2 regions of the Paenibacillus sp. FSL H7-0357 genome follow, and region 2 is predicted to be linked to the other one. Evidence: a T-box and tRNA genes for the amino acid it is inferred to sense, from the RefSeq annotation. Region 2 holds a T-box; the other holds one or more tRNA genes.
The links. A T-box is a leader RNA that pairs with one kind of tRNA and senses whether it is charged. The one in region 2 lies ahead of H70357_RS27230 (arginine--tRNA ligase), so its partner is inferred to be a tRNA-Arg.
Positions count from the first base shown of each region.

Region 1: it has a tRNA-Arg gene. The T-box ahead of H70357_RS27230 (arginine--tRNA ligase) is inferred to sense a tRNA for this amino acid. The anticodon was not compared.

Region 1 covers NZ_CP009241.1:6,016,136-6,019,540, forward strand. Annotated here, with positions in the region: gene H70357_RS26565 (response regulator) at 1-915, shown strand, start outside; tRNA gene H70357_RS26570 (tRNA-Leu) at 1,409-1,487, opposite strand; tRNA gene H70357_RS26575 (tRNA-Arg) at 1,513-1,589, opposite strand; tRNA gene H70357_RS26580 (tRNA-Gly) at 1,596-1,670, opposite strand; tRNA gene H70357_RS26585 (tRNA-Asp) at 1,717-1,794, opposite strand; tRNA gene H70357_RS26590 (tRNA-Met) at 1,801-1,874, opposite strand; tRNA gene H70357_RS26595 (tRNA-Val) at 1,942-2,017, opposite strand; tRNA gene H70357_RS26600 (tRNA-Glu) at 2,099-2,170, opposite strand; gene H70357_RS26605 (AAA family ATPase) at 2,311-2,838, opposite strand; rRNA gene rrf (5S ribosomal RNA) at 2,934-3,050, opposite strand; rRNA gene H70357_RS26615 (23S ribosomal RNA) at 3,127-3,405, opposite strand, start outside.
Region 2 covers NZ_CP009241.1:6,163,208-6,166,612, forward strand. Annotated here, with positions in the region: gene H70357_RS27220 (hypothetical protein) at 1-22, shown strand, start outside; gene H70357_RS27225 (YitT family protein) at 342-1,178, shown strand; T-box leader at 1,232-1,453, shown strand; gene H70357_RS27230 (arginine--tRNA ligase) at 1,542-3,405, shown strand, end outside.

The DNA.
Region 1 (3,405 bases), 150 kb from region 2:
ATTGTCTCCATGGGCGGCGGCAACGCAGCAGTCTCCACACAAGCCTTGCTCACGATTTGCAATGAAGTTCTCGCCATGGCAGAGAACTTTAGACGATTCCATCTCAATATCGGCATCAGTTTGATACACCGGGATGTGCTGACGCTGTCAAAGGCTTACCGTGAGGCAAGAGAAGCGCTGCAAGGCAGCTTTTACAGCGATAATTATGTGGCTGTTTATATGCCTCATACTAACCAGACACTCACTCCCGGAGCTCCTCCCCATCATGCCGCAGAGCAAATTGTTGAATATCTGCAACAAGGACAAAGTGATCTGGCAATTAAACAACTGGATCAGTTACTTGAGAGCTACAGGAGTATCAAAGAGCCGATTGAGAATGTAAAGGTGGCTTGTCTGCTTATCGGTTCATACTGTTTCCGCTTGCTAAGCGCCAGCCACCCCTTCGCACCGGAGTTGGAAGAAAGCCAATCCATGGTTTATAAGCAAATCCAGGAGAGCAAGAGCATTCAGTTGTTGGCAGACACCTTAAAGCGCTTGATTCGAAGCTGCTCGAGGGCAGTGGCATTTAATGACAAGCAGCCCAATTACATTGTTATAGAATGCCAGAAATTTATAAGAGAGCATTACAACCAGAACCTGAATCTGCAGATTATTGCGGACCATATCCATATCAACAGCAGCTACCTCAGCCGCCTTTACAAGAAAGTAACCGGCGAGTCCATCATCGACGCGATCAACAAGTACCGGATTGAAATGGCCAAGAAATTACTCAGGAATCCGGCGAGTAAAGTATTTGAAGTCGCGGAAGCAGTCGGTATTGAGACACCTGCTTATTTCACTCATGTGTTCTCCAAATACACAGGGATGAGTCCCAAGGAATACAAGCTGAATTATTCACAGACAGAATTGGGATAAAAGCCGCCGCTGCTCATTATCATCTTCCTGCTTTCCAGTCAATCACTGGTGCACCCACAGGACTGCGGATGCGCCGGTGATTATTCCGGGTGCCCTGCCCAGCGCATTTGTGAAAGGTAGCTTAATGGAAAGTTAATCACGATTGCGATGGGTCGATCAAAGAATAAGGCAAGCCGGCGGGCGCTGCCACTGGTAGACGCTTTCTACGAACTGCTACTGCGTCTTAAACAACAATAGGATAAGATGACACTTCTGCAAGGATTCTTACTGTAAGGACTACCTGGACTATCTCAATATGATGCAATGGGGTCTGCATTAAGGATGTTCAGGAATGGCTCGGTCATAGTGATTATTTAACAATTGCAAACCTTAAGCCCATCTCAAATTGAGACCAAAAGTTTCTTTTTGCAAAAACGATAAGTCAGACAATCAAAATATATAAAAAAGGCTTATGAAATTGTGTAAACCACAATTTCATAAGCCTTTTAGCTAATACCGGCGAGAGGACTCGAACCTCCACGGTTTCCCACTCGATTTTGAGTCGAGCGCGTCTGCCATTCCGCCACGCCGGCGTATATTTAATTATTAGATTAAAAATGGCGCGCCCTGAGAGATTCGAACTCCCGGCCTTTTGATTCGTAGTCAAACGCTCTATCCAGCTGAGCTAAGGGCGCATATTATGGAGCGGACGACGGGAATCGAACCCGCGACCCTCGCCTTGGCAAGGCGATGCTCTACCGCTGAGCCACGTCCGCACACAGTATGTATGATATTGCTGAGATTCTAACCCGGTGCCATAAATGGCGGAACCGACGGGATTCGAACCCGCGATCTCCTGCGTGACAGGCAGGCATGTTAGGCCAACTACACCACGGTTCCAAATAATTGCGGGGGCAGGATTTGAACCTGCGGCCTTCGGGTTATGAGCCCGACGAGCTACCGGGCTGCTCCACCCCGCGTCAGTAAAAAGTGTTTATTTCTTTGATCTTCCCAGAAGCACAACATTCCGCTATTTAAGGAATCCTCTGGTGGAGGCTGAGGGGATCGAACCCCCGACCCTCTGCTTGTAAGGCAGATGCTCTCCCAGCTGAGCTAAGCCTCCAATGAAAGAAGCAACTTAATGATCTTAACACATTCTTCTGATAAAAGCAATCTTTATCAGCGAAATTCGATAAAAAGTTGATGACCCGTATGGGATTCGAACCCATGTTACCTCCGTGAAAGGGAGGTGTCTTAACCCCTTGACCAACGGGCCACAATAAAGTTATCTTTTGTGACAACAAAAAGTATTATATCAATTATAAGACTATATAGCAATAGTTTATAAGGATTTTATAATTTATTTCTTTCAGTAAGATCTTCAAGCTAGCTAATCTGCAATAATTAGAGCTGAAATTATGCGGGTAACAGGGTGATACCCAGTTGCAACGCTATAGCCTCTACTACCTCTTCAACTGTCAACTGGTCATTATTCAGGTGGCATTGAAATATCTCCTGGCCAAGGCCCTTGAGACATCGCTCAATCTGTTGGGCGGGCCAAGAGTTATTAGAGTCCCCCCGGCTATTCAATCTTCTAAGCAGCGTCTCCTGGGAAGCACATAAGGTGAAATGATGAACCTCCACGCCTTCTTGCCTTAGTCTGCCAACAATCTCCATAAAGTAGCCGGAATCCGTAATGGTCATAGGTACAATAATAGTTCCACTGTACTGAGAGTCTATGTATTTTAGCATGGAATAGTTTATTTCGCGCCAAAGAGGATGATCCTGAAAATCATCTTGGGAAATCTCGTGCGGAATGCTCTCTCGGATGTAATATCCTGCATTCTCCGGATCGAACACAAAAGACTGTGGTATTCTGCGGTTTAGTGCATAAGCCGTTTCCGTCTTTCCCGATCCAAACGCCCCATTAATCCATATGATCATTAATGGTCTCCCCTTGAGTTCTTTCCATTCCTAGTATTGGCAAAGCGTAGCATAAACAAAAGACCACTGCTGATTAAATCAACAGTGGTCTCTGTGCTTGGCGGCGTCCTACTCTCCCAGGACCCTTCGGTCCAAGTACCATCGGCGCTGGAGGGCTTAACGGTCGTGTTCGGGATGGGTACGCGTGGAACCCCTCCGCTATCGCCACCAAACGGGCATTTACAGCGTAAATGCTTCAGGAACCTTAATTCCTGAAAACTGAATCCGAAACAAATCTGCGTCTTACTGTTGGATAAGCCCTCGACCGATTAGTATTGGTCAGCTCCATGCATTGCTGCACTTCCACCTCCAACCTATCTACCTCGTCGTCTTCAAGGGGTCTTACTAATTGGGAAATCTCATCTTGAGGGGGGCTTCACGCTTAGATGCTTTCAGCGCTTATCCCGTCCGTACGTAGCTACTCAGCCATGCTCCTGGCGGAACAACTGATGCACCAGCGGTACGTCCATCCCGGTCCTCTCGTACTAAGGACAGCTCCTCTCAAATTTCCTGCGCCCACGACAGATA
Region 2 (3,405 bases):
GAAAAAATCAGACAACTCTTGAGTGGAGGAATAAAGGGAGGCCTAGCACGTATGGACAATTTTGACGGTGAAGATTTTGCCGGGGGGATCCTGCTGGTCATTGTAATTGCGCTGCTTATCTTTGGTTCAACGGATATTAAGGATCTTACCGCTGCGCCCACTTCCGATTGAAACGGGACTCCTTACTTGAATTAAAATCATTTACATCCCATATAAGGCTTGTTATGATTAAAGTATCAAAAGAGCTGCGCAACTTATGTTTGCTACAAAGCGATTAAAGGATGATTTTTTCCTTTAATCGCTTTTTTGTGTGAGCTTTAAAAATCATGGAGGTATATCGTATGAACAAAAGAGTACATGATATGGTTATGCTGCTTCTCGGGGCATTTATTTTTGCGCTGGCAGTCAATTTATTTGTGATTCCCAATGACTTTGGTGAGGGTGGCGTGACAGGAATATCGATCATTCTGTATTATTTGCTGAAATGGTCTCCTGCGCTGGTCGGCATCATCTTGAACGGGATTTTGCTGATCATCGGCTATAAGCTGCTGGATAAAAAAACGACGGGATATACCATCATCGCTGTTGCCTTTAACTCCCTGTTCCTGTACTTGACCAAGAACTGGCAGATCGCTTCGGATGAGCCGGTGATTAACGCTATTTTCGCGGGTCTGTTTGCCGGGGTCGGGATTGGACTGATCATCCGGGTCGGCGGCACGACTGCAGGTACGACAATTCTGGCTCGTCTTGCCAATAAATATTGGGATTGGAATATCAGCTATGCCTTGCTGTTCTTTGACCTTATCGTTGCCGCACTGTCCGCCTTCGTCATTGGTATCGAAAAGATGATGTTTACGTTCGTTATCCTCTATATCGGAACCAAAGCCATGGAGTTCATTATCGAGGGCTTGAATCCTAAAAAAGCGGTGACCATCATCTCGGCACACTATGACAGCATTGCCGTACGGGTTACGGAGATTATGGACCGCGGAGTAACGGTGCTCCGGGGATACGGCTATTACACCGGCGAAGAAAAGGAAGTCCTTTACATCGTAATTAGTAAGCAGGAAGTTTCCATGCTCAAAAAAATCGTACGGGCTGAGGACAAAAATGCTTTTGTCACGATCCACGATGTACGCGACGTGTTTGGTGAAGGATTTATTGATATTTCTAAATAAGCCAACCGGCTATTGATTTATTCCATAAATTCGCTATACTGATAAAAATCAATATACAATCGATGAACGGGAAAGTAGTTGCCTTGGACCCTAGTCCCCAGCGAGCCGGAAGAGTGAGAGCCGGTACAGGCCAGTTAATGAAGCGCACCCGGGAGATGGACTTCTGAACTGATAGTAGGAAGCCCCGGCTGAAGACCGTTAACCTGTAAGGTGGCTAAACCAAGTTGTTTAGCAACAAGAGTGGTACCGCGAGCGCTAAAGCCCTCGTCTCTTTTAGAGACGTGGGCTTTTTTTGATGTTTTTTAGCCCGCTAAGTACATGTAACGCAAATCTGCTTCAAGAATTTTAAAGGAGGTTCATCCCGTGTTAAGCCAACTTATCAGAACAAGCTTGGAACAAAGCGTCCAGCAGGTATTCAGCAGCCTGAGCGCTGCCGCACCAGAACATTTAACCATCGATCTTGAACAGCCCGCTAATCCGGATTTCGGCGACTACTCCAGCAATATTGCCATGCAGCTGGCCAAAGTCCTGCGCAAGGCCCCAATGGCTATTGCCGAGCTGATCACAGCGGAGCTTGGGCAAGAGGAGGCGATCAAGGGATTGCTGCAGCGAATCGAGGTTGCGGCTCCGGGCTTCATCAATATGTACGTGGATTGGCAGGAGTGGGCAAATCACAGCTTTGAGCTGCCGCCAGGGAACGGGAATAAGGTGATCATTGAGCATACTTCTGTAAACCCAAACAAATCAATGCATATTGGACATCTGAGAAACTCCTGTATTGGAGATGCGCTGGTTAGGATTTTGAAAAAAACAGGTTACAACGTGGAAGTTCACAACTATGTGGATGACCTTGGCAATCAGCTGGCAGATACGGTGGTCGGGCTAATGAATGTGCCGCTCGCAGGTGATCATGTCCGCTTCGGTGATTATTGCTGGGATATCTACGCCGGAATCAATAAGGAATATGCGTTGCATCCTGAGACGATCCATAAACGGACGGAGATTCTCCACGCATTGGAAGAAGGAAACGGCAATACCGCTTGGCTCGGCAGCCTTGTGGCTGAACGGATTGTGAGAGAACATGTTGAGGAAATGAAAAACTTCGGCATCACCTACGATTTGCTGGTGTGGGAGAGCAGTATTTTAAAAGAGGGATTTTGGTCCTCTGCTTTTGCGCTGCTGGAACAGACAGCCGTTTTTGTTCAGGAAACCGAGGGCAAGCTGGCGGGATGCTGGATTCTGAAGCAATCGGCAACAGAAGGCACAGGGGCGGATTCAGAGGAACATCAGAAAGATAAGGTGCTGGTGCGCTCGAACGGGATTTTGACCTACACCGCCAAGGACATCGCCTATCATCTCTGGAAATTCGGACTGCTGGACAAAAACTTCTCCTACAGCGAGTTTAATGCAGGCGTTTGGACGACGGGTCCAAGTGGACAGCAGATGCCTTTTGGAGAGGCAGATATGGTGGTTAACGTCATTGATTACCGGCAGGAGTATCCGCAGGCGATGGTGAAGCAGGCTTTAGAGGTATTGGGATATGCCGGGCAAGCCGGGAAGCTTCATCATGTAAGCTATGGCGTGGTTTCTCTTAGTCCGGCTTCCGCCGCTGAACTGGGGATCGATACCTCGGACGGCAAAACCTCTTACGCCATGTCCGGCCGTCAGGGCATCGGCATCAAGGTCACCGAGCTGGTCCAGCTCATGGAGAACACCATTGAAGCCACCCGCTCCGACAAAAACGGCCTGTCCAGCCGGCTGATCGCCACAGCTGCAATCCGTTACTATCTGCTGCGTTTCAATCTGGGGACGGAGATTGTGTTTGATTTCAAGCAGGCGACCGAGATTTCCGGCAATACCGGCGTATACCTGATGTATACCTATGCGCGTGCGGGCAGTGTGCTCAGTAAAGCCGCTGGAATGGAGGCAGGAGCCGTATTGGGAGCAGCGGCAGCTGCAACGTTGAAGACGGATGCAATGGCGGTAAATACGGCGGCGAGAGCGGTACTGGCGGCGGATGGGGCAGCGGATGGGGCATCAGAACCAGCTGCGGTGCCGGATTTCCCGGCCCAACTGGACAAAGCGGAGCTTGCCCTGCTGAGACATCTCAGCATCTGGCAAGACACCTTATACAGCGCGAGCATCGAGCTGACGCCAAATGCAATCTGTAACTACGCGCATACTCTGGCCTCGCTGTTCAATAACTTTTATTCCGCCTGCCCGATTC